DNA from 3 places in the Pseudomonas sp. MS01C9 genome. Region 2 is predicted to be linked to each of the others. Evidence: predicted binding sites of a transcription regulator. Region 2 holds the regulator's gene; each other region holds the start of a gene.
What was found. The regulator sigma-54, encoded in region 2, starts transcription at its own class of promoters, with help from an activator protein. The targets are predictions, from matches to a motif close to ANTGGCATNNANNTTGCTNT.

Region 1: AC1M7R_RS20160 (CmpA/NrtA family ABC transporter substrate-binding protein) is a predicted target of sigma-54. The motif match lies at 5,307-5,326, and genes of this name have one in related genera.
Region 3: glnK (P-II family nitrogen regulator) is a predicted target of sigma-54. The motif match lies at 6,341-6,360, and genes of this name have one in related genera.

What each region holds. Positions count from the first base shown of each region.
Region 1 is NZ_CM177073.1:4,423,923-4,434,593, forward strand. It holds gene AC1M7R_RS20145 (bifunctional protein-serine/threonine kinase/phosphatase) at 119-1,789, opposite strand; gene AC1M7R_RS20150 (nitrate/nitrite transporter) at 1,799-3,010, opposite strand; gene AC1M7R_RS20155 (ANTAR domain-containing response regulator) at 3,370-3,945, opposite strand; gene AC1M7R_RS20160 (CmpA/NrtA family ABC transporter substrate-binding protein) at 3,960-5,171, opposite strand; gene AC1M7R_RS20165 (quinone-dependent dihydroorotate dehydrogenase) at 5,414-6,433, shown strand; gene rmf (ribosome modulation factor) at 6,662-6,877, opposite strand; gene rlmKL (bifunctional 23S rRNA (guanine(2069)-N(7))-methyltransferase RlmK/23S rRNA (guanine(2445)-N(2))-methyltransferase RlmL) at 7,438-9,708, shown strand; gene AC1M7R_RS20180 (sensor domain-containing diguanylate cyclase) at 9,852-10,671, shown strand, end outside.
Region 2 is NZ_CM177073.1:3,443,241-3,453,911, reverse strand. It holds gene AC1M7R_RS15650 (MlaC/ttg2D family ABC transporter substrate-binding protein) at 1-7, opposite strand, end outside; gene mlaD (outer membrane lipid asymmetry maintenance protein MlaD) at 18-485, opposite strand; gene mlaE (lipid asymmetry maintenance ABC transporter permease subunit MlaE) at 485-1,282, opposite strand; gene AC1M7R_RS15635 (ATP-binding cassette domain-containing protein) at 1,282-2,091, opposite strand; gene AC1M7R_RS15630 (KpsF/GutQ family sugar-phosphate isomerase) at 2,368-3,342, shown strand; gene AC1M7R_RS15625 (KdsC family phosphatase) at 3,342-3,866, shown strand; gene lptC (LPS export ABC transporter periplasmic protein LptC) at 3,874-4,443, shown strand; gene lptA (lipopolysaccharide transport periplasmic protein LptA) at 4,430-4,975, shown strand; gene lptB (LPS export ABC transporter ATP-binding protein) at 4,975-5,700, shown strand; gene AC1M7R_RS15605 (RNA polymerase factor sigma-54) at 5,856-7,352, shown strand; gene hpf (ribosome hibernation-promoting factor, HPF/YfiA family) at 7,429-7,737, shown strand; gene ptsN (PTS IIA-like nitrogen regulatory protein PtsN) at 7,750-8,214, shown strand; gene rapZ (RNase adapter RapZ) at 8,217-9,074, shown strand; gene AC1M7R_RS15585 (HPr family phosphocarrier protein) at 9,090-9,365, shown strand; gene AC1M7R_RS15580 (ZIP family metal transporter) at 9,595-10,485, opposite strand; gene AC1M7R_RS15575 (superoxide dismutase) at 10,505-10,671, opposite strand, start outside.
Region 3 is NZ_CM177073.1:2,190,151-2,200,821, reverse strand. It holds gene AC1M7R_RS10225 (methyl-accepting chemotaxis protein) at 1-1,375, shown strand, start outside; gene AC1M7R_RS10220 (aldose 1-epimerase family protein) at 1,654-2,868, shown strand; gene AC1M7R_RS10215 (YifB family Mg chelatase-like AAA ATPase) at 2,874-4,364, opposite strand; gene AC1M7R_RS10210 (sensor histidine kinase) at 4,565-5,842, shown strand; gene AC1M7R_RS10205 (accessory factor UbiK family protein) at 5,887-6,147, opposite strand; gene glnK (P-II family nitrogen regulator) at 6,562-6,900, shown strand; gene AC1M7R_RS10195 (ammonium transporter) at 6,934-8,268, shown strand; gene AC1M7R_RS10190 (secondary thiamine-phosphate synthase enzyme YjbQ) at 8,479-8,904, shown strand; gene sutA (dormancy-specific transcriptional regulator SutA) at 9,006-9,326, shown strand; gene AC1M7R_RS10180 (HAD family hydrolase) at 9,538-10,242, opposite strand; gene xerC (tyrosine recombinase XerC) at 10,239-10,671, opposite strand, start outside.

The sequences.
Region 1 (10,671 bases), 980 kb from region 2:
GAGCAGTTGTATGGACGATCAGGCTGCCATCGCGAGCAAGCTCGCTCCCACATTGGATCTGCGGTGGACACACACACCCTGCGGGAGCGAGCTTGCGCGCGACAGGCGCGACCGGATCTCAGCTGTGAAACACCAGAAACAGCAGCACGACATTCACCACCAACGACACCAGCGCCAACGTCCGCCAGACTTTCAGCGGTTCGCGCTCCAGCAGCGGACGGGGTCTGACGCTCAAGCTGCGGCGCTCGCCCTGTTCCAGCAATAACAGCCATTCCTCGGCGGTTTCGAAGCGTTGGCCAGGATCGGCGGCAACGGCCCGCTCCAGGCTTTGCCCGAGCCATTCGGGCAGGTCCGGCCGGTAACGGTTGGCGCTGACTGGCACGCCAAAGCGCGGCCGCTGGAAGGCCTCGATTTCGCCGTAGGGGTAATGCCCCGTCAGCAGGAAGTACAAGGTCACACCGACCGCATACAGGTCCTGCTGTGCGGTGGGGGCGATACCGCCGAAGGCTTCCGGGGCAATATAACTTGGGGTTCCCGGCAAGACATTGGCCTGGTCCTCCGACAGTCCCGGGCAATACGCCAGGCCGAAATCCAGCAGGCGCAGTTCCCCATCGTCCCCCAGGTGCAGGTTTTCCGGCTTGATGTCGCGATGGTAGATCTGCCGTCGGTGCAGCAACCCCACGGCCCGTACCAGCCGCTGCGCCAGGTCTTGCCATCGGGCCAACGGCAAGGTGCCGCCCCGGTCGAACAGTTCGGCCAGGGTGATGCCCGGGTATTCACGCATCACGTAGTACAGGTGCTGACGTTGGGCAACCCCATGGACTTCCGGAAACTGCCGGCCTGCGACCCGGCGCAGGAACCATTCCTCGGAGAGCAGCGCCTGCCCGGCCCGGGTGTCGTCCCGCAGGTGCCCAGGCAGGGTTTTCAACAGCCACGGCTGGCCCTGACTGTCGTGTACCCGATACAGCAACGATTGCTGGCTCTGGCCGAGCAGCCCTTCGATCCGCCAGCCTTCGAACACCTGGCCTGGTTTCAGGGCCGGGGGAAGGGGCCATTGCTGCAGTTGAATCAGCGCATCGCCGATGCTTGCTTCCCCCAGTGCATCGACCCGTACCAGCAGCGCGCTGGCGTTGTCCTGGCTGCCGGCCAGGTGCGCGGCGTTGACCAGCGTCTGGGCCGCGAGGTCCAGGTCCGGTTGGTCGCGCAGGATGCCGGCGATGGCCGTGTCCCCCAATACCGCCCAGACGCCGTCGCTGAGCAGGACGAAGGTTTCGTCGGTGCGCAGTTCGCCGTCGAGGAAATCGAGGATCAGGTGCTGGTCCAGCCCCAGGGCACGCTTGAGCACGTGCTGCATGCCCTGCTGTTCCCAGACGTGGTCTTCGCTGACCCGTTGCAACTGATCGGCGTGCCAGCGGTAGACCCGACAATCGCCCACATGGGCCAGGGTGAAGCGTCGGCCCCGTAGCACCAGGGCACTGACAGTGGTAAGCAGGGGCTGTCCGCCACCGTTGGCCTGCAACCAGCGGTTCTGTGCCAGCAACAGCCGATCCAGGGCCTGGGCCACCCCCCAGGTCTGTGGCGTGGCGTAGTAATCCAGGGCCAGCGCCTGCAACGTCGAACGGGCGGCCAGGCCGCCATCGGCGCATTGGCTCACGCCGTCGGCGATGGCGAACAGGTAGCCCTTGCTGGCGGCCAGGGCCGGGGCTGGCGTGACCAGGCGCAGGGCGTCCTGGTTTTCCTCGCGCGGGCCGATGGCACTGGCTTCGGCGAAACTCAGTTGCAGGCTCATGGTGGTTGGTTATACCCGGGCCGCAGTAACGGCGGCCGAACCCCAGGTGGTCCTCCAGCGGCGCTTGACGCCGTGCAGGCCGAACCAGGCCAATACGCCGAGACTGGCGAACAGCCACAGCGCCAGTTGATAGCTGCCGGTGCTCTGCTTGATCGCCCCCATGCCCGCCGCCAGGGCGAAGCCACCGATACCGCCGGCCATGCCGATCAGCCCGGTCATGACCCCGATTTCGCGACGGAAGCGCTGCGGCACCAGTTGGAACACCGCGCCGTTACCCGCCCCCAGCCCCAGCATGGTGCAGACGAACAGGGCCAGCGCCGCGTAGGAGCTTGGCAGGTTGAAACCCACCGCGGCGATGCACACCGCCGCGATGGTGTACATGCCCAGCAGGGTGCGAATGCCACCGAAACGGTCCGCCAGGGCGCCGCCCAGCGGGCGCATCAGGCTGCCGCCGAAGACGCAGGCGGCGGTGTAGTAGCCGGCTGTCACCGGACTCAGGCCGTACTGGTCGTTGAAGTAGCCAGGCAGGGCGCTGGCCAGGCCGATGAAGCCGCCGAAGGTCACGCTGTAGAAGAACATGAACCACCAGCTGTCACGGTCACCCAGGGCCTTGAGGTAATCGGCCATGGATTTGGCTTTCGGCCGCTCCGGCGCGTTCTTGGCCAGCCAGGCGAACAGGACCAGGGTCAGGCCCAGAGGGATCAGGGCGAAGCCGAATACGTTGGTCCAGCCAAACGTGGCGGCCATGACCGGTGCGATCAGCGCGGCCAGCACGGTGCCCGAGTTACCGGCACCGGCGATGCCCATGGCCTTGCCCTGGTGCTGCGGCGGATACCATTGGGAGGCCAGCGGCAGGGCGACGGCGAACGATGCGCCGGCCACGCCCAGGAACAGGCCCAGCAGCAATGCCTGCTCATAACTGTGGATGCCCAGTTTCCAGGCGCAGAACAGCGCACCGATCACGATCACCTGGCCGACCATGCCGGCGGTTTTGGGGGAGATCCGGTCGGCCAGCAGGCCCATGAGCAGGCGCAGTACGGCGCCGGCCAGGATCGGCGTCGCCACCATCAGGCCGCGTTGCTGGGTGGTCAGTTGCAGGTCGGTGGCGATTTGCACCGCCAGTGGGCCGAGCAGGTACCAGACCATGAAGCTCAGGTCGAAGTAGAGGAAGGCTGCGAACAGGGTCGGGGTGTGGCCGGATTTCCAGAAGCTTGAATTCATCGCGCACCTCAGCGGTAAAAGTCTCGGGTAATGAGTCAGTGCTTCGAGGTGGTGCGCCGTCATGGCGACCCCACCGACCCCGGACGGTGGGGCCAAAGCAAAAAAAACGCCGCAACCCGGGCCGCCTGGGGGCGAGCAGGGTGTGCGACGTCTTTGTCGTAGGTGGGCAACCGCCGTTGGCTACCGGTGAGATTGCTTAAGCGAGATCTGTGCCAACAGGAGGGATTGGGCTGAGGACTATCGCGAGCCAGCTCGCTCCCACAGAGGGGCTGGGGTGAACACAATATCTGTGGATACCCCGGATCAACTGTGGGAGCGAGCTGGCTTGCGATGGCGCCAGGCCAGGTGCTTCAAGGTTTTCAGCCCAGCAGCTCATTCATCGCGATGATCTGCTCCGCCACCTGGATCAGCTTCTGCTGGCGGCTCATGGCCTGGCGGCGCATCAGGGTGTAGGCCTGTTCCTCATTGCAGGCTTTCATCTTCATCAGCATGCCCTTGGCCAGTTCGATGCGCTTGCGTTCGGCCAGTTGCTGGTCCCGTGCCAGGAGCTGGGCCCGCAGGGCCTGGTCGCTTTCGAAGCGGGCCATGGCCACGTCGAGGATCGGCTGCAGGCGCGCGGCGTGGATGCCTTCGACGATATAGGCGCTTACGCCGGACTTGATCGCCTGGCGCATCACATCCGGGTCGTGCTCGTCGGTGAACATGACGATCGGTCGTGGCTGGTCGCGGCTGACCAGCACCACTTGTTCCATGACGTCTCGTCCCGGTGACTCGGTATCGATCAGGATGACATCCGGACGCACTGTTTCGACGCGTTCCGGCAAGTCGATGGTCAGCCCGGATTCGTCGATGACGTCGAATCCGGCCTCCGTCAGGGCAGCCTTGAGGCGCCCGACCTTTTTCGCGGTGTCGTTGATCAGCAGGATACGCAACATGGTCGAGGCTCCTGTCAGCGGCTGGCGAGAAGGGGAGCCGCATCGCTCAAGGCGTGCAGTTTGAAGCCACGGGCATACCCGGCCGGATCGGAACCGTCCCAGCGGATGCCGTCGATCAACTGGCTGCTGCGCATGTCCTGGCGTGGGGACGCGATGCCCAGCGCCGCACAGGCCTCATGGTACAGCTCGAGCTGTTGGACCTCCCGCGCCACGGCGAGGTAATCCGGGTCTTCGCGCAGCAGCCCCCAACGCCGGAACTGAGTCATGAACCACATGCCGTCGGACAGGTACGGCACGTTCACCTCGCCGTTGCCGTGGAAGCGCATGGCGTGGGGATCCTGCCAGCTGTTGCCCAGGCCGTCGGCATAGATGCCGAGCAGGCGGGGCTCGATGCAGTCCAGCGGTGCGTCGAGGTACTCGGGCGCGCTCAGCAGTTGCGCGGTGCTGCGACGGTTCTCGGTACTCTGTTCGATGAATCGGCTGGCTTCGAGGACAGCCATTACCAAGGCCCGCGCGGTATTGGGGTACTGCTCCACGAATGCTCGGGTGCAACCCAGGACCTTTTCCGGATGATCGGGCCAGATGGTCTGGGTGGTCGCCAGGGTGAAGCCCAGGTTCTGCTTCACCGCGCTGGCACACCAGGGTTCGCCGACGCAGAGGCCATCGATGCGCCCGGCCTGCAGGTGGGCGATCATCTGTGGCGGCGGGACCACCACGCTGTCGACGTCCGACAAGGGGTGGATGCCTTGGGCGGCGAGCCAGTAATAAAGCCACATCGCATGGGTGCCGGTGGGGAAAGTCTGGGCGAAGGTCAGTTTCGTGCGAGTTTGGTGCACATGGCGTTCCAGTGCCTCAGGACTGGTCACACCCAGGGCCTGCAGGCCATGGGAAAGGTTGATGCTCTGGCCGTTCTGGTTCAGGCCCATCAGTACGGCCATGTCGGTCGGCGCGACGCCACCGATACCCAGGTGTACGGCGTAGACCAGGCCGTACAGGCTGTGGGCCGCGTCGATTTCACCGCTGACCAGCTTGTCCCGCAAGTTGGCCCAGGACGCCTGGCGCTTGAGGTTCAAGGTCAGGCCGTAGGGTTGGGCGAACCCCTGGGTAGCGGCCACCACGACCGGGGCGCAATCGCTCAGGGCCATGAAGCCGAGATCGAGCACGCTTTTTTCCGGTGCATCGCTGCCATTGACCCAGGCCAGGGGAGTGGCTGGAACTTCATTCATCGGGCATCACCTTCCACATGAAAAAGCGCCGTACCCGGGCTGCTGACAGAGCAGTGCCGGATGACGACGCCATTGTCCTCTTTAAACAGTGTGGCACTCATTCCGCCGTTGGTATGAGCGCCGATGACCGAAAAGGGTGCAAGGCATATGCCATCGGTGCTGTTTTATGCAGGCGCCTCGCTGAACCGGCGCTGCGCGGCTATAATCGCCGCCTCATTTTGTCGCCCGAGTCAAAGCCGCCCATGTACACCCTGGCCCGTGAACTGCTGTTCAAACTTTCCCCGGAAACCTCCCACGACCTGTCCCTGGATCTGATCGGCGCGGGCGGGCGCCTGGGCCTCAATGGCCTGTTGTGCAAGGCGCCGGCGAAGTTGCCGGTGACCGTGATGGGGCTGCAGTTCCCCAACCCCGTCGGCCTGGCGGCAGGGCTGGACAAGAATGGCGCGGCCATCGACGGATTCGCGCAACTGGGATTCGGTTTCGTGGAAATCGGCACTGTCACGCCACGGCCGCAACCAGGCAACCCCAAGCCCCGGCTCTTCCGCCTGCCCCAGGCCGAGGCGATCATCAACCGCATGGGTTTCAACAACCTCGGCGTCGATCATCTGCTGGCCCGCGTGGCGGCGGCCAAGTACAAGGGCGTGCTGGGCATCAATATCGGCAAGAACTTCGACACCCCGGTGGAACGTGCCGTCGACGATTACCTGATCTGCCTGGACAAGGTCTACGCCCACGCCAGCTATGTCACCGTCAACGTCAGCTCGCCCAACACCCCGGGCCTGCGCAGCCTGCAATTCGGTGACTCGCTCAAGCAGCTGTTGGCCGACCTGGCCCGGCGTCGCGCTGAGCTGGCGACGATTCATGGCCGGCATGTTCCCCTGGCGATCAAGATTGCCCCGGACATGAGCGACGAGGAGACCGTACAAGTGGCCCAGGCCCTGATGGAGACCGGAATGGACGCCGTGATCGCCACCAACACGACGCTGGGGCGTGAAGGTGTCCAGGGGCTGGAGCACGGTGACGAGGCGGGCGGGCTGTCCGGCGCGCCAGTGCGCGACAAGAGCACCCATACGGTGAAGGTACTGGCCGCCGAACTGGCCGGACGGCTGCCGATCATCGCCGCGGGCGGGATCACGGAAGGCCGCCACGCCGCCGAAAAAATCACCGCGGGGGCGAGCCTGGTGCAGATCTATTCGGGCTTTATCTACAAAGGCCCGGCGCTGATTCGTGAATCGGTGGATGCCATCGCGGCGTTGCGTTGATTGATCTCTGAAACCCACTGCGGCGAAGGGATTTATTGTGGTGAGTCGATCTATCCGTGGCGAGGAGATAGATCCCCTCGCCACAAGGGCGTTTGCCACAGGAAGCCGGGCATTAAAAAGGGCTCCTCGAAGGAGCCCCTGGGCCGTAGCCCGCCGTCCGGATGGGACGCGCGTGGTTAAATCGTTGTGAGTATCAGATTGTCGAGTTCTTGAGTGTTAAGCCCTGTGTCAGCCGACGGCGTGAAGTTCGTTGAGTCTGTGGATACCCGCAGTGCCGGTCATACCGTCCCAGTTGTCGCCACGTCCTTCTCGCCAGCCATTGATCCAGGCTTGACGTACCGACGGTAGAGTAAAGGGGCAAAGCTCACGGGATTTACCACCAACGCCATATTGGTAACCGCGTAAAAATGCTCTTTCCAACGGATCACGCTTAAGTCTTCTCATAGGGTGTTGCCCTCACTTGTTGACTGTTGCTTAGCGTCGACCTCTATCGAGGCCGGGGCAGAATCATTCTGCCGTTGGTGGCTCGTTGCCGGCGTGACGAGCCAAGGTGTTGGCGCCGTTGCGACGTCAACCTGTGTTGAGTTCTAACCAAAGCGTCACATGGATGGAATGATCGTTTTGTCATAAGCACGTAACAATAAAGATGTTAGGGAGATAAGTAACATGATGTTCGTTGACCGCTTTTGAGCAAGACCCCTGTATGATCGGCCCTGCGTGGAAGGGGCTATCCTGTTGCGAATGAGAATGTCCTCGTACGGCCGTCGGGTACTATTCGACGAAAGGGACGCGTTTTCCCCGATTTGTTCCACAGAATTTTTTATCTGCCCCCGCATCTAAGCTTTTTTAACTCGAGCGGCGAGGGCGGAACGGCACATTCTCGTGCCGCCGGGTGCTCTGGACCTGTACGAAAAGCCACTGTGCAGGCCCAGGTGAAAAGCACCTGATTGAACCCGACAGGCAATGCGTTGCCTGTCCACTTAGCCAAAGGCTCTGGAATTCCAATGTCCGATCGTTTCGAACTCTTCCTCACCTGCCCCAAGGGCCTAGAAGGCCTGCTGCTCGAGGAAGCCGTCGGGCTTGGCCTTGAAGAGGCGCGCGAGCACACCTCGGCCGTGCGCGGCATGGCCAACATGGAAACCGCCTATCGCCTGTGCCTGTGGTCGCGCCTGGCCAACCGCGTGTTGCTGGTGCTCAAGCGCTTTGCCATGAAGAGCGCCGACGACCTGTACCACGGCGTGCTGGATGTAGACTGGCAGGATCACATGCTGGCCGATGGCACCCTGGCGGTGGAGTTCAGCGGTCATGGTTCGGGCATCGATAACACCCACTTCGGCGCGCTGAAGGTCAAGGATGCCATCGTCGACAAGCTGCGCACGCCTGCGGGGGAGCGGCCATCCATCGACAAGCTCAATCCGGACCTGCGCATCCACCTGCGCCTGGATCGCGGTGAAGCGATCCTCTCCCTGGACCTGTCCGGCCACAGCCTGCACCAGCGCGGCTACCGCTTGCAGCAGGGCGCTGCGCCGCTCAAGGAAAACCTCGCGGCGGCCATTCTGATCCGGGCCGGGTGGCCGCGTATCGCCGCCGAAGGCGGGGCGCTGGCCGACCCCATGTGCGGCGTGGGCACGTTCCTGGTGGAAGCCGGGATGATCGCCACCGACATGGCGCCGAACCTGCGCCGTCAGCAGTGGGGCTTCACTGCGTGGCTGGGCCATGTGCCGGCGTTGTGGAAAAAACTCCATGAAGAAGCCACCGCCCGCGCCGCTGCCGGGCTGGCCAGGCCACCGTTGTGGATTCGCGGCTACGAAGCCGATCCACGACTGATCCAGCCGGGCCGCAACAACGTTGAGCGTGCCGGCCTGAGCGAGTGGATCAAGATCTACCAGGGCGAGGTCGCCACGTTCGAGCCGCGGCCGGACCAGAACCAGAAAGGCCTGGTGATCTGCAACCCGCCCTATGGCGAGCGCCTGGGCGACGAGGCCAGCTTGCTGTATCTCTACCAGAACCTTGGCGAGCGTCTGCGCCAGGCTTGCCTGAACTGGGAGGCGGCGGTGTTCACCGGTGCCCCGGACCTGGGCAAGCGCATGGGGATCCGCAGCCACAAGCAGTATTCCTTCTGGAACGGCGCCTTGCCGTGCAAATTGCTGCTGATCAAGGTGCTGCCCGACCAGTTCGTCACCGGCGAGCGCCGCACCCCGGAACAGCGCCAGGCGGAGCGCGAGCAAGCCCTTGCCGAGCAGGATCAGGCCCCGGCTACGCCGCAAGAGCGTCAGTACAACAAGAACGGCAACCCGATCAAACCGGCCCCGGCCCCGGTGGTCGAACTGGCCCGGTTGAGCGAAGGCGGGCAGATGTTCGCCAACCGCCTGCAAAAGAACCTCAAGCAGTTGGGCAAATGGGCCAAGCGCGAAGGCGTGGACTGCTACCGGGTCTACGATGCCGACATGCCGGAATATTCCATGGCCATCGATCTGTATCACGACTGGGTGCACGTCCAGGAATACGCCGCGCCCAAGTCCATCGACCCGGAAAAGGCTTCGGCCCGGCTGTTCGATGCCCTGGCGGCCATTCCCCAGGCGTTGAACATCGACAAGAGTCATGTAGTGATCAAGCGCCGCGAACGCCAGAGCGGCACCCGGCAGTACGAACGCCAGAGTACCCAGGGCAAGTTCACCGAGGTCAACGAGGGAGGCGTGAAGCTGTTGGTCAACCTCACCGACTACCTGGACACCGGCCTGTTCCTCGATCATCGTCCGATGCGCCTGCGGATCCAGAAGGAAGCCGCCGGCAAGCGCTTCCTCAACCTGTTCTGCTACACCGCCACCGCCAGCGTCCATGCCGCCAAGGGCGGTGCCCGGAGCACCACCAGCGTCGATCTGTCGAAAACCTACCTGGACTGGGCGCGGCGCAACCTGTCCCTCAACGGTTTCTCCGACAAGAACCGGCTGGAGCAGGGCGATGTCATGACCTGGCTGCAGGACTGCCGCGATGAATACGACCTGATCTTCATCGACCCTCCAACCTTCTCCAACTCCAAGCGCATGGAAGGCGTGTTCGACGTGCAGCGTGACCATGTCCAGTTGCTGGATCTGGCCATGGCCCGCCTGGCACCGGGCGGCGTGCTGTACTTCTCCAACAATTTCCGCAAGTTCCAACTCGAGGACAATCTTGGCGAGCGCTACGCGGTGGAGGAAATCACCGCCAGCACCATCGACCCGGATTTCGCCCGCAACGGAAAAATCCACCGCGCCTGGAAGATCATGGCACGTTGAAATTTCCGGATTGGATCCACGAAGCCTTGTAATTCAAGGCTTCCAGCCGTTTTTAGTGCTGGTCAAAGTGATGGCTAATAGCTATAACTAAGCCTGTGGCCAGGGCTGTAACGATGCCTGCCCCCTTTCTTCGAGTTGGCGTTATGGCATTGCATCCGGTACGTCCCAGGATCCTGGGCTTTATCAGCGAAGATGTCTCGGCCTGGCTGGTGGCTTCACTGGTCTTCGTGGCGGGCACTTGCATGACCGGTTTGCTGACCTGGGCGATGACCAATCTGTTCAACCAGCAACTGCGCCAACGCTTCGAGCTGCAGGCCGAGGAACGGTTCAGCCGCATCGAGGAACGCTTCCAGGACCAGGAGCAGCGTCTCGATAGCCTCAGACGCTTCTTTGCCAATTCATCGGGCGTCTCCAGCGACGAATTCCACGGCTACGCCGAGGCGCTGTTGCGCCGTACCCAGGCTTTCGGCTGGGCGCCTCGGGTGACCGGGGCCGAGCGGCAGGCGTTCGAGCTTCAGGCGCGGGAGGAGGGGCTGGATGCATTTTCCATTCGTGAGGCGGATGGTAGCGGCGGCTTGCGACCCGCTGCCGAACGGGGCGAGTACGTGCCTGTCCTGTACATCCAGAGCCAACCGTCCTTCGTCTCGCCATTGGGCCTGGATCTATTGTCTGACCCATCGCGTCGGGCGGTCCTTGAACAGGCGCGCCAGCGCGATGCCCTGGCGGTCTCGCAGCCCCTGGATCTGCTGGGAGGCGATCCGGCCTTCGCCCGTGGCGTCTTGCTGGTTGCCCCGGTGACCAGGGCAGCATCCAGGGAGCCGTTCGGTTACGTGGTGGCTGCCATCAGCATGCGCCGCCTGGTGGGTGACGGCTTGCCGGCGTCCAACCATGAAAACCTCTCCATGCGCGTCCTGGACCTGTCCGGCGATGTCCGGGAAGAAGTGCTGTTCGATTCCCCGGAGC
Region 2 (10,671 bases):
AAATCATCGAAAGCTCCTTATTTGGCTTCTTTGCTAACGGTATTGAGCAGGAATTTCCCGATAAGATCCTCAAGCACCAACGATGATTGCGTATCGTGGATGGTGCCACCGTCCTTGAGCAGGGTTTCTTCCCCGCCCACGCTGATACCGATGTATTTCTCGCCCAGCAGGCCGGCAGTGAGGATCGATGCAGTGGAGTCGGTCGGCAGGTTGTCCACCCGCTTCTCCAGTTGCAGGGTCACCCGGCCGGTGAACGTGTCGCGATCCAGATCGATTGCCGTGACCTTGCCGATGGTCACACCGGCCATGGTCACTTTGGCTCTGACCGTCAAACCGGCGATATTGTCGAAATAAGCATAGAGTTTATAGGTATCGGTGTTGGCGGTCGGCGCCAGGCCACTGACCCGCAAGGCCAGCAGCAGCAAAGCCAGGATGCCAGCCAGCAGGAAAAGGCCGACACCGATTTCCAGGGTGCGGTTTTGCATCAGAAATCTCCAAACATCAAGGCGGTCAGAATAAAGTCAAGGCCCAGGACGGCCAGCGAGGCGTACACCACGGTCTTGGTTGTGGCACGGCTGATCCCCTCTGACGTGGGCTCACAGTCATAGCCTTGAAACACGGCGATCCAGGTCACCACGAAAGCGAACACCGCGCTCTTGATGATGCCGTTGAGCACGTCATCGAGAAAATCGACGCTGTTCTGCATATTGGACCAGTAGGAACCTTCATAGACCCCCAGCCAGTCGACGGCGACCCAGGAGCCACCCCAGATCCCGACGACGCTGAAGATCATCGCCAGCACCGGCAGGGAAATGAATCCGGCCCACAGGCGTGGGGCGATAATGTACTTGAGCGGGTCGACACCGATCATTTCCAGGCTGGACAGTTGCTCGGTGGACTTCATGTTGCCGATCTCGGCCGTCAGCGCCGAACCCGCGCGCCCGGCGAACAGCAGCGCGGTGACCACGGGGCCGAGCTCGCGCAGCAGCGTCAGGGAAACCATCTGCCCCACCGCCTGCTCCGAACCATAGCTGGACAGGATATTGAAGCCCTGCAGCGCCAGCACCATGCCGATGAAGATCCCGGAGACCACGATGATCACCAGGGACATCACGCCTACCGAATGCAATTGCTTGACCAGCAGGCCAAAACCACCGCCTGTCGAGTTGCGCCCGAACAAGGCATGGACCAGGAACAGCGTCGAGCGGCCCAGCACCGCCAGTACGTCGATGCCGGAGCGCCCGAACAGGCGAATTCTTTCTATCAGCGATTTCTTGCGCATCAGCGCTTCCCCAGCAGATCGGTACGGTAATCCGTGGCCGGAAAATGGAACGCCACCGGGCCGTCCGCATCACCCTTCATGAATTGGCGAATGCGCGGGTTGTCCGAGGCCTTGAGTTCCTGGGGCGTGCCCTGCCCCAGGACCTGGCCATCACCGATCACATAGATGTAGTCCGCGATACTGGCGGTTTCGGCCAGATCGTGGGAGACCACGATACTGGTGATACCCAGCGCATCGTTGAGCAGGCGGATCAGCCGTACCAGCACGCCCATGGCGATGGGGTCCTGGCCGACGAAGGGCTCGTCATACATGAGGATCTTCGGGTCGAGGGCAATCGCCCGCGCCAGTGCCACACGGCGCTTCATGCCGCCGGACAGCTCGTCCGGCATCAGATCGATGGCCCCCCGCAGCCCGACCGCCTGCAACTTGAGCAGCACGATGTCGCGGATCATCTCTTCTGGCAGGTCGGTATGGACCCGCAGCGGGAATGCCACGTTCTCGAACACATCCAGATCGGTGAACAATGCGCCGCTCTGGAACAGCACGCCCATGTGCTTGCGCGCATCGAACAGGTCGCTGCGCGAAAGCTTCGGAATATTCTGGCCATTGACCCAGACTTCGCCGGCACTGGGGCGCAGCTGGGCTCCCATCAGGCGCAGCAACGTGGTCTTGCCGCACCCGGAAGGCCCCATGATGCCGGTTACCTTGCCGCGCGGGATACGAATATCGATATCATTGAAAATGCTGCGCGTCCCTCGCTTGAAGGACAGCCCCTTCAGCTCGACCGCGTAGGCGTTGTCGGCACTCATCTAAACTCCTTGCGATGCAGCCTCACATCCGGATGCCCTGGCCAGCCGGCCAGATGCCGGTACTGCCGGGCATTCGAATCGGCGGCGAACTATAGCACTGCAACACCCAAGCGCCCAAGGGTTACCCCCCTGCGGTTAAGCGTGGATTAAGGTAGAAGCCCCAGGTTTATGACAAACCTGGCGAGGTCTTCGCATAAAGCGTGACGAACTAGCGTGAGTGAATTGTTCATTGCCGCTATAATCGCCGCCTTTTCATCGGGCTATACGATTTCTGACATGAGCCAATCCAGCGACCTGATTCAATCGGCACAACGTACCATCCGCCTCGAGCTCGAAGCCGTGCAAGGCTTGCTGCCCCATATCGACGCTGATTTCGTACGCGCCTGCGAGATGATTCTGGCCAGCAAGGGCCGCGTCGTCGTGGTCGGCATGGGCAAGTCCGGACATATCGGCAACAAGATCGCCGCCACCCTGGCCAGCACCGGCACCACGGCATTTTTCGTCCACCCGGCCGAGGCCAGCCACGGCGACATGGGCATGATCACCCGGGACGATGTCATCCTGGCCCTGTCCAACTCGGGCTCGACCAATGAAATCCTCACGCTGTTGCCGCTGATCAAGCGCCTTGGCATCCAGATGATCAGCATCACCGGCAATCCGGCTTCGCCCCTGGCCAAGGCCGCCGAGGTGAACCTCAACGTGCATGTCGAGCACGAAGCCTGCCCGTTGAACCTTGCCCCGACCTCCTCCACCACCGCGGCGCTGGTCATGGGTGACGCCCTGGCCGTGGCCTTGCTGGAGGCCAGGGGCTTCACCGCCGAGGATTTCGCGTTCTCCCATCCCGGCGGCGCCCTGGGCCGTCGCCTGTTGCTGAAAGTCGAAAACGTGATGCACGCCGGGGAAGAGCTGCCTCGAGTCCAGCGCGGTACGCTCCTCAAGGACGCTCTCATGGAAATGACCCGCAAAGGGCTTGGCATGACGGTGATTCTCGAAGCCGACGGCAAGCTCGCCGGAGTCTTCACTGACGGCGACCTGCGCCGCACCCTTGACCGCGCCATCGACATCCGCAATGCCACTATCGATGAGGTCATGACCCTCCACGGCAAGACGGCCCGCGCCGACATGCTCGCCGCCGAAGCCTTGAAGATCATGGAAGACCACAGGATCAATGCACTGGTGGTCGTGGATGACGAGGACCGCCCGATCGGCGCCTTCAATCTGTCCGACCTGCTGCGTGCCGGAGTAATGTAATGACGACCGACCTGCTGCAACGCGGTAAAGATATCAAGCTCGCCGTTTTCGACGTTGACGGCGTGCTCACCGATGGCCGCCTGTACTTCCTGGAAGATGGCAGCGAATTCAAGACCTTCAATACGCTCGACGGCCAAGGCATCAAGATGCTGATGGCCGCCGGCGTGCAGACCGCCATCATCAGTGGCCGCAAGACCCCGGTGGTCGAGCGACGCGCGAAGAACCTCGGCATCCCCCATCTATACCAGGGACGCGAGGACAAACTGGTGGTGCTGGACGAGCTTCTGGGCCAACTCAACCTAAGCTATGAACAGGTGGCCTACCTCGGTGACGACCTGCCGGACCTGCCGGTGATCCGTCGGGTCGGCCTGGGCATGGCGGTGGCCAACGCGGCCAGCTTCGTACGTGAGCATGCCCACGGCGTCACCACGGCACGGGGCGGCGAAGGCGCGGCCCGTGAATTCTGTGAACTGATCCTGCGCGCCCAGGGCCGCCTCGAAGCGGCCAACGCCGCGTACCTGTGAGCCATTTATGCTGAGCAAGAAGATTCGCACCATCGTGGTGTTCGGCTGTATCGCGGCGATTTTCGCGGCGGTGGGCTATTGGAACATCAGCCCGGAACGCTTCCTCGACCAGCCTGCGGCCCAGGTCGAGGAAAAGATCGACTGGTATGCGACCAACACGCACACCCTTCAGTACCTGCCCGATGGCAAGGTGCAATACGAAATGACGGCCGACAAGGTCGATCACGTCAAGGCCACCGACATCACGCTGGTGACCACGCCGGACCTGAACATGTTTCGTGGCACCGATTTCCCGTGGCATGTGCAAAGCAAGCGTGCCGAAGTCAATTCCGGCGGCACCGAAGTGGAGCTCATCGATTCGGTACGCGTGGCTCGCACCGATGAGAAGAACCGTACGACCATCATCACCAGCAGCCGGATGACAGTGTTCCCGCAGCAAGAATATGCGCAGACCGAGCAACCCGTTAGAATCGACGGCGCCGGCGGTGTGTCGACCGGCACTGGAATGAAAGCGTATCTGAAGGAAAGCAGGATACACCTGCTATCGAACGTAAGAGGACAGTATGAAGCTCGCTAAAACCCTCCCTATTTTGCTCAGTCTGGGCGCAGCACTGGGAAGCGCGAGCGCCTGGTCCCTCCCCAACGACCGCGATCAGCCTATCCGCATCCAGGCCGACGACGCCCAGCTGGACGACAAGAATGGCGTGGCCACCTACAAGGGTGACGTGATCATTACCCAGGGTTCGATGAAGGTGACCGGCAATACCGTGACCATCACCCGCACCCAGTCCGGGGATATCGACGTGGTGACCTCGGTGGGCAACCTGGCCTATTTCGAACAGCTGCAGACCGCGGGCGACACCAAGCCTGTCCAGGGCTACGGCGTGACCATCCAGTACCATGCCTCCCAGGACCGCGTCGTGCTGATCGACCGAGCCAAGGTCATCGACAAGGATGGCAACACCACCCAGGGCGAAAAGATCGTCTACGACACGAACAAGAAACTCGCCAGCGCGGGTCGCGCCACCGGTAACAAGGTGACCGAGCAGCGCCCACGGATCGACATGGTCATCCAGCCGAAAAAGAAAACCGAGCAGAAGGCCCAGTAATGGCAACTCTGAAAGCTCAGCACCTGGCCAAGAGCTACAAGGGCCGCCAGGTCGTGCGTGATGTCAGCCTGTCCATCGATAGCGGGCAGATCGTCGGCCTGCTTGGCCCCAACGGCGCAGGAAAGACCACCTGCTTCTACATGATCGTCGGCCTGGTCCAGGCCGATCAGGGCCGCGTACTGATCGACGACCTGGACGTCAGCCACCAGCCCATGCATGGTCGGGCGAAAGCCGGCATCGGCTATCTGCCGCAGGAAGCGTCGATCTTCCGCAAGCTGTCGGTCGCCGACAACATCATGGCGATCCTCGAGACCCGCAAGGACCTCGACAAGGCAGGCCGCCGCCAGGAGCTGGAGAGCCTGTTGCAGGAATTCCACATCAGCCACATCCGCGACAACCTGGGCATGAGCCTGTCCGGTGGCGAACGACGCCGGGTGGAAATCGCCCGCGCCCTGGCCACCTCACCGAAATTCATCCTGCTCGACGAACCGTTCGCCGGCGTGGACCCGATTTCGGTAGGCGACATCAAACAGATCATCCACCACCTCAAGGCCAAGGGGATCGGCGTACTGATCACCGACCACAACGTGCGCGAGACCCTGGACATCTGTGAAACCGCCTACATCGTCAATGATGGGCAGCTGATCGCCGAAGGCGACGCTACCACCATCCTGGCCAACGAACTGGTCAAGGAAGTGTATCTGGGTCATGAGTTCCGCTTGTAAGCACAAGGTGCCTGGCAAATTGGCCCGGCACCGCTAATTTTATTGCTAGGCAAACACTTCAGTTTCAGGCATATAATTTGCTTAAGGTTTGGCGCTCCGGCGCCATGTAGTGGATGGCGCATGTGCGCCGGCGAATAAGGTGTTAAGCCCCTGCCATGAAACCATCGCTAGTCTTGAGAATGGGCCAGCAGCTGACGATGACACCGCAGCTGCAACAGGCCATCCGCCTGCTCCAATTGTCGACCCTGGACCTGCAACAGGAAATCCAGGAGGCCCTGGAGTCCAATCCGATGCTCGAACGCCAGGAAGAAGGCGACGACTTCGATAACTCCGACCCACTGGCCGACAACGTCGAACAGAAAACCAGTACCGAGATCCAGGAACCGTCCTATCAGGAGGAGTCCGCCCCCACGGTGGATAACCTGGAGGATGGCGAATGGAACGAACGCATCCCCAACGACCTCCCCGTGGACACGGCCTGGGAAGATGTCTACCAGACCAGCGCCAGCAGCCTGCCCAGCAGCGATGACGACGAGTGGGACTTCACCACCCGTACGTCCGCCGGCGAGAGCCTGCAAAGCCATCTCTTGTGGCAGCTGAACCTGGCGCCGATGTCCGATACCGATCGCCTGATCGCGGTGACCCTGATCGACTGCATCAACAACCAGGGTTACCTGGACGAGACCCTCGAAGAAATCCTCGAGGCCTTCGACCCCGAGCTGGACATCGAGCTGGATGAGATCGAAGCCGTTCTGCATCGCATCCAGCAGTTCGAACCGGCCGGCATCGGCGCCCGCAACCTGGGCGAATGCCTGTTGCTGCAGCTGCGTCAGTTGCCCGCCAAGACCCCTTGGCTGGCCGAAGCCAAGCGACTGGTCAGCGACTACATCGACTTGCTGGGCGGCCGTGACTACAGCCAGTTGATGCGGCGCATGAAACTCAAGGAAGATGAACTGCGCCAGGTGATCGAACTGGTCCAGAGCCTGAACCCGCGTCCAGGCTCGCAGATCGAGGCTACCGAGCCAGAATACGTAGTCCCCGACGTGATCGTGCGCAAGCACAACGATCGCTGGCTGGTGGAGCTGAACCAGGAAGCGGTCCCCAAGCTGCGGGTCAATGCCCAGTACGCCGGATTCGTGAGGCGCGCCGACACCAGCGCCGACAACACCTTCATGCGCAACCAGTTGCAGGAGGCGCGCTGGTTCATCAAGAGCCTGCAGAGCCGCAACGAGACCCTGATGAAGGTTGCCACCCAGATCGTCGAACATCAGCGCGGTTTCCTGGACTACGGCGACGAAGCGATGAAGCCGTTGGTCCTGCATGACATCGCCGAGGCGGTGGGCATGCACGAATCGACGATTTCCCGGGTGACCACACAGAAATTCATGCATACCCCACGGGGTATCTATGAACTGAAATACTTTTTCTCCAGCCACGTCAGCACCTCCGAAGGCGGCGAATGCTCGTCCACGGCCATCCGCGCGATCATCAAGAAACTGGTGGCAGCGGAAAATCAGAAAAAGCCGTTGAGTGACAGCAAGATCGCTGGTTTACTGGAGGCACAAGGCATTCAGGTGGCCCGCCGTACCGTCGCCAAATACCGTGAATCCCTCGGGATCGCGCCTTCGAGCGAACGCAAGCGGTTGATGTAACAGGCCACGCCACAGCGTTCCAGTGGCAGGCATTTCTGCCTGCCGCTTTATGCACTGGCAACGAAGGAGAAGCTGTATGCAAGTCAACATCAGTGGACACCAACTGGAAGTGACCAAGCCTCTGCGCGAGTACGTCGAGCTCAAGCTCAAGAAACTCGAAGGGCATTTCGACAAGATCACCAACGTGCAAGTCATCATGACGGTCGAGAAGCTTCTGCAGAAAATCGAAGCCACGCTGCATATCCCCGGCGGAGAAGTCGTTGCCAACGCGTCGCATGACGACATGTATGCCGCGATTGACCTGCTGACCGACAAGCTGGATCGCCAACTCAAAAAGCATAAGGAAAAGACCCAGAGCCTCCTCCAGGGCGCAACCGGTCGTTAATCCCCCCAATCCATGATCCGACTAGAAACCATCCTGACCCCCGGCCGTTCCCAGGTGAACGCGCCGGGTGGCAGTAAAAAGAAAGCCCTCGAACAAATTGCCAACCTGATCCACCGTGAAGTCGGGGATCTGGAAATGCAGGACGTCTTCGAGGCCCTGGTTGCCCGTGAGAAACTCGGTTCCACCGGTTTCGGCAACGGCATCGCCATTCCCCACTGCCGCCTCAAGGGTTGTGCCGCACCGATCAGTGCGCTGTTGCACCTTGAAGCCCCCATCGATTTCGACGCCATCGACGGCGCACCGGTCGACCTGCTGTTCGTGCTGCTGGTCCCGGAAGCCGCCACAGACGCGCACCTCGAACTGCTGCGCCAGATCGCCAGCATGCTGGACCGCAAGGAAGTGCGTGACAAACTGCGCAGCGCACCGAGCAACGAAGCCTTGTATCAGGTTGTCCTGGACGAACAGAACGGTCATTGAACATGCGCCTGATCATCGTCAGTGGCCGTTCCGGCTCCGGTAAAAGCACAGCCCTCAACGTGCTCGAAGACAATGGCTACTACTGCATCGACAACCTGCCGGCCGGGCTGCTGCCGGAGCTGGCCGAGCGGGCCCTGATCCATACCGAGCTGGCGCAGCCGCTGGTGGCGGTCTCCATCGATGCACGCAACCTGCCCAGCCACCTGTCGCGTTTCCCTGAGCTGCTCGAGGAAGTTCGCAACAAGCACATCCAGTGCGACGTGCTGTACCTGGACGCCGATGAAGAAACGTTGCTCAAGCGCTTTTCCGAAACCCGTCGGCGCCACCCACTGAGCAATGCCAATCGCTCCCTGGCCGAAGCCATCCACGACGAAAGCCAGTTGCTGGGGCCGATCGCCGACCTGGCGGACCTGAAGGTCAACACCACGCACCTGAACCTGTATCAGTTGCATGACACCATCAAGCTGCGCCTGCTGAACCAGCCCGAGCCGGGCACGGCGTTTTTGCTCGAGTCGTTCGGGTTCAAGCGCGGCATGCCGGTGGACGCCGACCTGGTATTCGATGTGCGCTGCCTGCCCAATCCCTACTGGAAACCGGAACTGCGCGAGCAGTCCGGGCTGGACCAGCCGGTGATCGACTACCTGGCCGCCCAGCCGGATGTCGAGGACATGTTCCAGGACATCTCTGCCTACCTGCTTAAGTGGCTGCCCCGCTTCGCCGCGAGCAATCGCGCCTATGTGACCATCGCCATCGGCTGCACCGGTGGTCATCATCGTTCCGTCTACCTGACCGAGCGCCTGGGTCGTCTCCTGCAACCCACCCTGAAGAATGTCCAGGTTCGCCACCGCGACCTCAGCTAAAGGATTCACATCGCGATGCCTGCTCAGGAAATTGAAATCATTAATAAATTGGGTTTGCATGCCCGCGCGTCAGCGAAATTCGTGGGTGTCGCGGGTAAGTTTCCAGATACCACGATCAGGGTCGGGCGCACGCCAGAGTCAACTGTCGATGGCAAGAGCATCATGGCGATGATGATGCTGGCTGCGGGCAAAGGCACCAGGATCCATCTGAGCACGGAAGGTGAAAAGGCCCAGGAAGCGATGGATGCGCTGGTTGCCCTGATCAACAACTACTTCGACGAAGGGGAATAGTCCCCCCTATGGTGAGGGATCCGCTGGTGAGTGGATTTAGCGAATCGTCGCACTGCCCCGCCGGGTTGCGAAGCAGCCCCAAAAAGAGCTCAGTCGACCTGATGCTCGGCGGTGACAGATATCAGGACTGCTTCGCAGCCCAGCGGGGATAAATCGCCTCGCCACCGATTGATTCCGGCCACCACTGATTGATCCCTGCCCCACCTACCTGCCCCGCAGGTTCCCCCTGTCACGCCAGCGCCGTATCCAGCACCATCATCAGGCAAAACCCCACCAACAATCCCAGGCTCGCCAGTTTCTCGTGACCATTGCGACGGGATTCGGGAATGACTTCGTGGGTCACCACCAGCAGCATCGCCCCTGCCGCCAACGCCAGACCCAGGGGCAAGAGCATCTCGGCCAGGCTCACCAACCAGGCGCACAGTAGCGCGAACACCGGCTCGACCAGCCCAGACGCCGCGCCAATCAGGAACGCCTTGACCCGCGACATGCCCGCCGTGGCCAGCACCAGCGCGATCACCAGTCCTTCGGGGACATCCTGCAAGGCGATGCCCATCGCCAGGCTGTCGGCATCGGGCATGCCGCCCCCGGCCGACACGCCCACCGCCATGCCTTCTGGAATGTTGTGGGCGATGATGGCGAACACGAACAACCAGATCCGCGGCGCGATGATCGGACGTCCTGGCGCTGCCACCAGCCTCTCGGGGCTGGCCGAGACCTTGCGGTCCACCAGGTACAGCCCGAACGCCCCCGACAGAATGCCAAAACAGATAAGGCCACTGGCGGCCCAAGGCGTGAACCCCAATTGCTCCGCTGCGGCAATGCCCGGCACGATCAGCGAAAACGCCGTGGCAGCGAGCATCACCCCGGCACCGAAGCCCAGCAGCGAATCGCTCACGGCCCGGGGCATACGCCGGATGACCAGCACCGGCACGGCCCCGAGCGCGGTGCCCAAGGCACAGAGTCCGCCGCCTTGAAGGGCTCGCAGCAACCTGGCCTCCAGGTCCAGCCACGCCAGGCCCTGGGCCGCCAGCAACGTCATCCCGGTCAACAACAGCAATGACCCCAAGGCATAGCGGAACATCCGTCCGCTTCCAATCGCCAGTGTTTGAGTATCCATAGTCAGCCTTGGAGGGGGTTCATGAAGGACTCGATGCCAGCGCCGCCTGATAGCGCCGGGCGACTTCAGGCCAGTTGATCACGTTGTAGAAAGCGTTGATGTATTCCGGCCGACGGTTCTGGTACAGCAGGTAGTACGCGTGCTCCCACACGTCCAGGCCCAGGATCGGCGTATTGCCGTTCATCA
Region 3 (10,671 bases), 1.3 Mb from region 2:
ACTGTACGTAGGATTCGATTACACCGACGCGCAAAACGCGCAATTCGAGAATCTCAAGCGCTTCCGCATTGGCCAGACCGGTTCGCTTGCCCTGTTGGACGAGCAAAACAAATGGCTGGTGCCGCCTGCCGGCGTGCAGGCCCTGGACCAGGCGAGCACGACGATCCAGAAGCTGGTCAAGACGCCGGGCAAGGGTGAGTTCTGGAGCGATAGCGCCGAGACGTTCTACAGCGTTGCCGTGCCGTTCGAAGGCGGGCCCTGGGCCGTCGTGGCGAGCATGCCGAAAACCGAGATCAACGCGGTGACCTGGAGCGTGGGCACCCAGTTGGCCATCGGCAGCCTGCTGGCGATGCTGCTGGCCGTTGGTGCGGCGGTATGGCTGCTGCGCAGCAAGCTGGCGCCGCTGGGGGATCTGGTACGCCAGGCGGAAGCCTTGGGAGCCGGTGATCTGAGCGTGCGCTTGAACGTATCGAGCCACGACGAAATCGGTCAGCTATCCCGGGCTTTCAATCAGATGAGCCAGGCCCTGTCGACCATGGTCGAGCACATCCGCAAGGCCTCCCATGAAGTCAACAGCCGCGCCCAGGCCCTGTCCGGTCTGTCCAGCGGTGCGTATGAGGGTATGGAGCAGCAGTCGGGCGAGATCACCAGCATGGCCGGTGCGGTGGAGGAGTTCAGTGCAACGTCGGCGAACATTGCCGACAACATGGGCAATACCCAGCGCCTGGCCCAGGAAAACGCGCAACAGACCCAGATCGGTCGTACCTCGATGGACGAAGCGTCGTCCTCCCTGGAGCAGATTGCCGGGGCGCTCAACAGCACCGCCACGGTCATCAATACCCTGGGCCAGCGCTCCCAGGAAATCGGCGGCATCGTGGGCGTGATCACGTCCATCGCCGAGCAGACCAACCTGCTTGCCCTGAACGCCGCCATCGAAGCGGCTCGTGCGGGTGAGCAGGGCCGCGGTTTCGCGGTGGTGGCCGACGAAGTCCGTAGCCTGGCGTCTCGTACTCGTCAGGCCACTGATGAAATCTCCAGCATGATCACCAGCATCCAGCAGGAAACCGGCAACGCTATCAGCACCATGGAGCAGGGCAACCTGCTGATGCAGGAAGGCCTGTCGCGCAACGCCAATGTGGCCTCGGCGCTGGCGCGCATCGACGAGCAGAGTCGCTCCGCCGGCCAGCAATTCGCGGCCATCACCACCGCCACCCAGGAGCAGAGCAGCACCGCGACCTTGCTCAGCAGCAACCTGCAGAGCATTGCCATGGCCAACAGCGAACAGCGTGAAGTGGTCTCTAACCTGGCGATCACCGCCAAGGAACTGGAAAAGCTGGCCCAGGACCTGCGTCAGGAAGTTGATCGGTTTCGCTGAGGCTTAGCCGAACGCCCCCCATTCCTGTGGAAGCAGGCCAGCTTCCACAGGAATTGCCGTGTACGCCGATCTTTGCATCCCCGATCAGCGAACCACCCCCCGCGTTAGCGTTGATCGTTGGCACCCGTTGTTCCGTCGTCCTTGCGGGTAAGCCCGCTGCTGCCCCCGCCCCCTCTTTTCCATCGCCTCGTTTTTGATCGATTGCGGTTTTTCGTCTTGCTGAAACGTTTCTCCAAGACTATAAAACCCGCACAACTCCAAAAAAGAAGGCCATCTCCATGACTCCGCTCCGACTTATCATTGCCCTTGGCGCCTTGGGCGCTGCCTCCCAGGCCATGGCCTGGGACTATGTCCTGCTGGACACCGACAAAGCCGCCCAACCCTGGCAGATCACCAGCCAGCAGCTGGGCGTCAAGACCGACAAGCCATTTTCCGTCACCCTGCGCACACTGCACGGTGGGCGGCAGGAGGGTGTCAGCGTCGTCGACATCGACAATGGCACCCTGAAACTCTCCGTGGTCCCGACCCGGGGCATGAATGTGTTGCAGGCCTCGGTGGGGAATGTGCGCATGGGCTGGGATTCGCCGGTCAAGGAAGTCGTCAACCCGGCTTTCATCGAGCTCAACGGCCGAGGCGGACTGGGATGGCTCGAAGGGTTCAACGAACTGGTGACGCGTTGTGGCTACGAATGGGTGGGCCACCCTGGCATGGATAACGGCGAGTTGCTGACCCTCCACGGTCGCGCCGCCAACATCCCGGCCAACAAGGTCACCCTGCATATCGATGAAAAGCCGCCGTACGCGATCACCCTGCGGGGCGAGCTGAAGGAACAGGCCTTCAAGAAGGTGGATTTCTCGGTGCAGACCGAATTGGTCACCGAACCTGGCAGCGTGACCTTTTCGCTCAACGATACCCTGACCAACAATGGCGATTATCCCAAGGAGTACCAGGCGCTTTATCACAGCAATTTCAGCACGCCGTTCCTCGAGCAGGGTGCCCGCTTCGCTGCGCCGGTCAAGCAGGTCTCGCCGTTCAACGACAAGGCCAAGGGCGACCTGGCCGACTGGCAAACCTACCGGGGGCCTACCAGGGACTACGACGAAACTGTCTATAACGTCGTGCCCTATGCCGATGCCAAGGGCGACACGCTTACCGTCCTCCATAACAGGGCCGGTAACCTTGGCGTATCGGTGGGTTTCAACACCGCGACGCTCCCGGTGTTTTCCCTGTGGAAAAACACCGATACCCAAGGCCAGGGGTACGTGACCGGATTGGAGCCGGGTACCAGTTTTTCCTATAACCGTCGCTACCAGAGGCCGTTGGGCCTGGTGCCTGTCATCGGCCCGAAAGAGCACCGCCAGTTCATGATCCACTACAGCCTGCTGGCGGATAAGGGCGCTGTGGACAAGGCGCTCAAGCATATCGACTCGATCCAGAACGGCCAGAAAACCGAGGTGCGGGAAATGCCCCTGGTCGACCTGAGCAAGCCATGAAGCGGTCAGGCGGAGGGTCGATACTGCAACGCCTCGGCCAGATGATCCCGGCTGATGCGGCCCTTTTGCTCGAGGTCCGCCAGTGTCCTGGCGACCTTGAGCAGGCGATGGGCAGCGCGTAGGGACAGGGACAGTCGTTCGCACGCCGTTTCCAGCCATGTCTCGTCGGCCGGGGATAACGTGCAATGTCGCCGCAGGCCTGGCAGGTCGAGGAAAGCGTTGGCGCAGCCCTGGCGTCTTTGCTGGCGTTCACGGGCTTCGGCCACTTGCTCGGAAACGGTGGCCGTATCCTCGCCCGGTTCACCCTTGGGATTCAGTGCCGTGGCTTCCCGGGCGACGGTCAGGTGCAGGTCGATGCGATCCAGCAAGGGGCCGGAAAGCTTGTTGCGGTAGCGCTGCACCATGTCCGGCGTGCAGGAACAGCGCCCGGTGGGCTCCCCCAGATAACCGCAGGGACAGGGGTTCATCGCCGCCACCAGCTGGAAACGCGCTGGAAATCGCACACGGTCACGGGCGCGTGAGACGACGATATGCCCTGATTCCAACGGCTCCCTCAGGACCTCCAATACCTTGCGGTCGAACTCCGGCAGTTCGTCGAGAAACAGTACGCCATGGTGGGCCAGGGTGATTTCCCCCGGCTGCGGCTTGGACCCGCCGCCGACCAGTGCCGGACCGGACGCCGAATGATGGGGCTGGCGAAACGGCCGCTGCGGCCAGTGGCTCAACGGCACGCAACTGGCGACCGACTGAATCGCCGCGACCTCCAGGGCCTCGCACTCGGCCAGGGGCGGCAGCAGCCCTGGCAGGCGGCTCGCCAGCAACGTCTTGCCGGTGCCCGGTGGCCCGCTGAGCAACAGGTTATGGGCACCGGCGGCGGCAATCAGCAAGGCACGCTTGGCCCCGACCTGGCCTTGCACTTCGTTGAGGTCGGGGTATGGCTTGCTGGCGGCGAGCAGCCCGTTGGACACGAAGGCCTCGACCGGGGTGTGGCCGTTGAAGTGCGCCACCGCTTCGAGCAGGTGGTCGACGGCGATCACCTTCAGGCCCGACGCCAGGCAGGCTTCCTCGGCATTGGCCCGTGGAACCAGCAGCGTCCGCCCCGCCTGGCGTGCCGCCAGCGCTGCGGGCAAAACCCCGCGCACCGGGCGCACCGCGCCGGACAAGGCCAGCTCACCGAGGCATTCCACATCTTCCAGGGCCAGGGTCGGCACCTGCACGCTGGCGGCCAGGATACCCAGGGCAATCGCCAGGTCGAACCGCCCGCCATCCTTGGGCAGGTCGGCCGGCGCCAGGTTCAAGGTGATGCGTCGGGCCGGAAAGTTCAGCCCCGAATTGATGATCGCGCTGCGCACCCGGTCCTTGCTTTCCTTCACCGCGGCCTCGGGCAGACCGACCATCGTCAGCGACGGCAAGCCGTTGGCCAGGTGAACCTCTACGGTAACGGCGGGAGCCTGCACCCCTACCTGGGCGCGGCTATGGATGATGGCGAGCGACATGAATCGTTCCTTGAGTGAATAAGGGCCGCGTCCTGCGGTTCCTGAAGGGTAGTCGTGACAGAGTGCGTCGGAGCGGCAATTGCAGCGCAAATTTTCGCAGAATGTTGCCGAAGGCCCGGGCGGTCCTGAGCGTCCCGGGCCTCTGCTAGACTGCATTTGATCGGCATCTGTCGGTTCAAAGGCACAGGGAGGACGCGGCCATGGACGATCTGCTGGCGCTGTTGACCGACAAACGCTTCATGCCCCATGGGCACTGCTACATGTGGCGCCCGGACCTGCTCTGGACCAATGTGATCGCCGATAGCCTCATTGCCCTGTCATACGTCACCATCCCCTTCACCCTCATCTACTTTATCCACAAGCGCAAGGACGTGCCGTTCGACTGGATGCTGGCGGCCTTCGGCGTCTTCATCCTGGCCTGTGGCACCAGCCACCTGATCGAAATCCTGACGATCTGGCAACCCTACTACTGGTTGTCGGCGCTGATTAAGGTGGTCACGGCGATTGCCTCGGTGATCACTGCCATTCTCCTGGTCCGGCTGGTGCCCGCTGCGCTGAGGATCCCCAGTCCGCAGCAGTTGGCCAGGGTCAACGATGAACTGCGCGAGGCGCAGGCCGAGCTGGTCACCACGGCGCGTCGGGCCGGCATGGCGGAAATCGCGACGAATGTGCTGCACAACGTGGGCAATGTGCTCAACAGCGTCAACGTGTCGGCCCAGGTCCTGTACGACAAGGTGCACGCATCGAAGGCGGTGGGGGTGGCCAAGGTCGTTCAACTGATGAGAGAGCATTCGGACAACCTGGGGGATTTCATCAGCCGCGATCCGAAAGGCCGCGCGCTGCCGGAATACCTTGGCATGCTGGCCGAATCGCTGGCGACCGAGCGCGAGAGCATGATCAAGGAGCTGGCCCTGCTCACCAGGAGCATCGACCACATCAAGGAGATCGTCGCCACCCAGCAGTCCTATGCCGGCAATTCCAGCGTGCTGGAGCCAGGTTCACTGAAAGAGCTGATGGAGGACGTGGTCCGCATCTGCCATGGATCCCTGGCTCGCCATGACGTGACGCTGGTCCAGGAGCTCGACGACATACCGCTGATGGCACTGGATAAGCACAAGGTGCTGCAGATACTGATCAACCTGATCAACAACGCCCGGCAGGCGCTCGAGTCGGTGACGGACCGCCCGTCACGGATCGTCCTTCGCCTGAAAGCCGTGGGTGATCAGCGGGCACGTATCGAAGTCGAGGACAACGGCGAAGGCATTGCCATGGGCAATATCGCCCATGTCTTCGAGCATGGCTTCACGACACGGGCCGACGGCCACGGTTTTGGCCTGCACAGCTGCATCCTGGCCGCGCACGAGATGGGCGGTGACCTGGCGGTGCAGAGCGCCGGTCCGGGGCAGGGGGCGCTCTTCATCCTGGAGTTGCCGATGGTGACGCTGTCGGAGCAGGCTCGGCAGGTGCTCAGTGGCTGAACGGCGAAAAGCCGATCGGGCCTGTGCCCCTTGATGCGTCTTCGTTACTCGGCCGCCGAGCCCAGCCTGGCTTCCAACTCCGCCACCTTCGCCTCCAGGCTCTCGAGGCGCGCGCGCGTGCGGGCCAGCACGACCATCTGGCTGTCGAATTCTTCCCGGCTCACCAGGTCCAGCTTGCTGAAGCCACTTTGAAGCAGGGCCTTGAGCTGGCTTTCGATTTCACTCCTGGGCAGGGGCGTGTCGCCACTCAGGAGGCGGGAGGCGTGGCCGCTCAGGGCGTCGAGGAGGTCTTTTGGCGCAAGCATGGCAGGTGTCCTGGAAACGATGACGGGCAGTGTATCACGCAGTGTCTATAGTCAATCCGCAAGCCCGGGATGCACGCTTTTCGCGCATGGGGGCGGGCGCTGTCGCACCGTTGTTGTGCGTATCGCTGCGGTTCGTGGCGTCATGCGGGCTGGCTGTGCAGGTAAGAGACTGAAATCAGAGGGTTTGGGCACAGATGGCAAGGTTTCTGCTTAGAGGCTGGTGACCCATGCACTGATGCAGTCGTTGTGACGAATGCAGTGCAGCGGACGGAGCGGGGAGCTCCGTCAGGAACGGTTAACTGGCGCTGGTCGGGCAACTTGGGCCGACGACGCGTTACAAAGCCAGGCACTGCGCTTAGACTTGAGTCGGGTTTGTTTTCCTGGGGCAAGTCCACCAATTCGGGAGAGAGTTTCATGAAGCTAGTCACTGCCATCATCAAGCCGTTCAAGTTGGACGACGTGCGCGAGTCGCTGTCCGAAATCGGCGTGCAGGGCATCACCGTTACCGAGGTCAAAGGCTTCGGCCGGCAGAAAGGCCACACCGAGCTGTATCGCGGCGCGGAATACGTGGTCGACTTCCTGCCCAAGGTGAAGATCGACGTCGCCATCGACGACAAGGATCTTGACCGGGTCATCGAGGCCATTACCAAGGCTGCCAACACCGGCAAGATTGGTGACGGAAAGATCTTTGTGGTCAATCTGGAACAGGCTATCCGCATCCGTACCGGCGAAACCGATACCGACGCCATCTAAGCCGCCAAACCCAACGCCCCAGGAGAAAACAATATGACTCTGCGTAAATTCGCAGGGCTAGGAGCCCTGTTGTCCTTCGTAATGCCTGGCCTGGCCATGGCGGAAGAAGCGGCAGCCCCCGTACTGAATTCCGGCGACACCGCCTGGATGCTGACTGCCACGATTCTCGTGCTGTTCATGACCATTCCCGGTCTGGCGCTGTTCTATGGCGGCATGGTCCGGTCGAAAAACATTCTTTCCGTGATGATGCAGTGCTTTGCCATTACCGGTCTGATCAGCATCCTGTGGGTCATCTATGGCTACAGCATCGCGTTCGACACCACCGGCATGGAGCAGGGCGTCGTCAACTTCAACTCCTTCGTCGGCGGCCTGGGCAAGGCGTTCCTGGCAGGCGTCACCCCGGCCAGCCTGACCGGTCCGGCGGCGCTGTTTCCCGAAGCGGTGTTCATCACCTTCCAGATGACGTTCGCCATCATCACTCCGGCCCTGATCGTCGGCGCCTTCGCCGAGCGGATGAAGTTCTCCGCCATGCTGATCTTCATGGGCGTGTGGTTCACCCTGGTGTATGCACCGATCGCACACATGGTCTGGTCCGGCAACGGTGGCCTGATGTGGGACTGGGGCGTGCTGGACTTCGCCGGTGGCACCGTGGTGCACATCAACGCCGGTATCGCGGGCCTGGTGGCGTGCCTGGTACTGGGCAAGCGCAAGGGCTTCCCCACCACGCCGATGGCGCCGCATAACCTGGGTTACACCCTGATGGGTGCCGCCATGCTGTGGGTCGGCTGGTTCGGCTTCAACGCCGGTTCCGCCGTCGCCGCCAACGGCACCGCCGGCATGGCCATGCTGGTGACTCAGATCGCTACCGCCGCCGCGGCGCTGGGCTGGATGTTCGCCGAGTGGATCACCCACGGCAAGCCAAGCGCACTGGGCATTGCCTCGGGCGTGGTGGCGGGTCTGGTCGCGATCACTCCGGCAGCCGGTACCGTGGGCCCGATGGGCGCCCTGGTCATCGGCCTGGCGGCAGGCGTGGTGTGCTTCTTCTGTGCAACCACCCTCAAGCGCAAGCTCGGCTACGACGACTCCCTGGATGCCTTCGGCGTGCATGGTATCGGCGGTATTCTCGGTGCGATCCTCACTGGCGTGTTCGCTGCGCCGGCCCTGGGCGGCTTCGGCACCGTCACCGATATCGGTGCGCAAGTGTGGATCCAGATCAAGGGCGTGGGTTTCACCGTGATCTACACCGCGATCGTCACCTTCATCATCCTCAAGGTTCTGGATGCGGTCATGGGGCTGCGTGTCTCCGAGGAAGAAGAGGCTGTCGGCCTGGATCTGGCCCAGCACAACGAGCGTGGCTACAACCTGTAAGCGCACGCAAAAAAATATGCCCGGCTTGCCGGGCATTTTTTTGTCTGGAATTTGTCATTGCTCAAGGAAGGGGCCGTTTTCCAGGCGCTTTTTGCCATGCAGGCGACAGGACTTTTCTACCGTCAAAGGCTTACATCGAAGGAGGAATATTAGGCTCTTTGTTTTTTCCCAGAGCGCGCTAGAATGCGCGCCGAACGTGCGGAGAACTGTATGTGGCAACAGACGCTGATTACCCTGCGGGCAAGGCCCCGGGGCTTTCACCTGGTGACGGACGAGTTGCTCGCCGGCCTGCCTGAACTCAGGGCGTGTCGTGTCGGTCTGTTGCATCTGTGGCTGCAGCACACCTCGGCCTCGTTGACCATCAACGAGAACGCCGATCCGGCGGTACGTCGAGACTTCGAACGATTTTTCAATCGGCTGATCCCACAAGGAAATGCCGACTATGAGCACAACGACGAAGGCCTGGACGACCTCCCGGCGCACTTCAAGGCCAGTGTGCTGGGATGTCAGCTCAGCCTGCCGGTAACGGACGGGCGACTGGCACTGGGCACCTGGCAAGGTGTTTATCTGGGCGAGCACCGTGATCATGGCGGTGCCCGTAAAGTCCTCGCCACCTTGTACGGTGAAGGGGCATGACCGCCGATTGCCGGTGGATGTTGAATTTTTTCTGGCAGCCTTCGACAGATGGCGAAGCTGGGCTATAACTAATCTGCTTTTCGCAAGTCATGAGGTAGAACATGAGCGACGATGATCTGGAAAACGACGACCTCGAAGTAGGTGACGAAGACGAGGCCGAAGACGGTCTGGAAGCGGCGGCTGAAGATGTGGCCGACGATGATGTTGCCGATGTCCCGGCGCCTGCCAAGGGCAAGGCCAAGGCAGCAGTATCGATCGACGAGTTGCCGAGCGTAGAGGCCAAGAACAAGGAGCGTGATGCGCTCGCCAAGGCCATGGAAGAATTCCTGGCCAGGGGCGGAAAGGTGCAGGAAGTGGAGGCCAATGTGGTCGCCGATCCGCCCAAGAAGCCCGACAACAAGTACGGCAGCCGTCCTATCTGAGCTTCTGCTTCTTGCTTGCCGAAAAAGCCCGCCGTCGTCGCGGGCTTTTTCATGGGCGCTATTGTATTTCCCGAATCAGGCGCAGTTCCTGTGTAGCGAGCTGCTCACGATAGCGGTGGCTCTGCTGGCATTGATGTTGGCTATGCCACCGCCTTCGCGAGCCAGCTCGCTCCCACGGAGGGGGAGGGTTCTGGCGACTGTGAAGCAGCGTTCAGCGCTGGCTATGCCAGCCCGCCAGCAGGCTTGGCAGTTCGGTCAGGCTGCGGATTTCGGCGTCCGGCGCATGCTCTGCATCCCAGGTCTTGCCCGCCGGGTTGAACCACACTGCGCGCAGGCCAGCCTGTTGCGCGCCGGCGATATCGTCGCCCGGGTGGTCGCCGATGTGCACGGCGGTCTGCGCAGTGGCGCCACCGCGTTGCAGGGCCTCGTAAAAGAGCCGGGCGTCAGGCTTGGCGATGCCGATGTCTTCGGCACACAGGGCGAACTTGAAGTAATCGGCCAGCCCAAGGCGGCGTACATCGGCGTTGCCGTTGGTGACCACGCCCAGGGCGAAGTGGTTGGCCAGGATCTCCAGGGTCGGTTGCACCTCGGGGAACACCTCCAGTTGATGGCGGGCGTGCAGGAAGGTCTCGAAGGCCTGGTCTGCCAGCTCGGAGGCTTGCCACTGGTCATAGCCGGCTTCTTGCAGCGCACGGAACAGCACGCGCCTGCGCAATGCACTGATGCGGTGTTTCAGGCCCGGTTCTTCGCGCAACACCTGTTCGCGGATCGTCCAGAGATGCTCCACCGGTACACCGCCCAGATTCGGTGCGTTATCGGCCAGCCATTGGCGTAAGACGGCTTCGGCGCTGGCGATCACCGGGGCGGTGTCCCACAGGGTGTCGTCCAGGTCGAAAGTGATCAGCTCGATGGTCATGATTCGTCGCCCTTGATGCGTTTGGCCCTGGGATGGGCACTGTCATAGACCGTCGCCAGGTGCTGGAAGTCCAGGTGGGTGTAGATCTGGGTGGTCTTGATGTCCGAATGGCCTAGCAGCTCCTGGACAGCGCGAAGGTCCTGGGATGACTCCAGGACATGGCTGGCGAAGGAGTGCCTGAGCATGTGCGGATGCAGATTCTGCCCCAGTTCACGTTCGCCGGCTGCCTTGACCCGCAGCTGGATCGCCCTGGGGCCGAGGCGGCGGCCCTGCTGGCTGACGAAAACGGCATCATCGGCGGGGTTGGCCAGTGCCCGTAGCGGCAGCCACAGCTCCAGGGCTTCCCGGGCCTTGCGGCCGATGGGCAGCAGGCGAGTCTTGCTGCCCTTGCCCAGCACCTGGACCATGCCGTCGGCCAGGTCCAGTTGA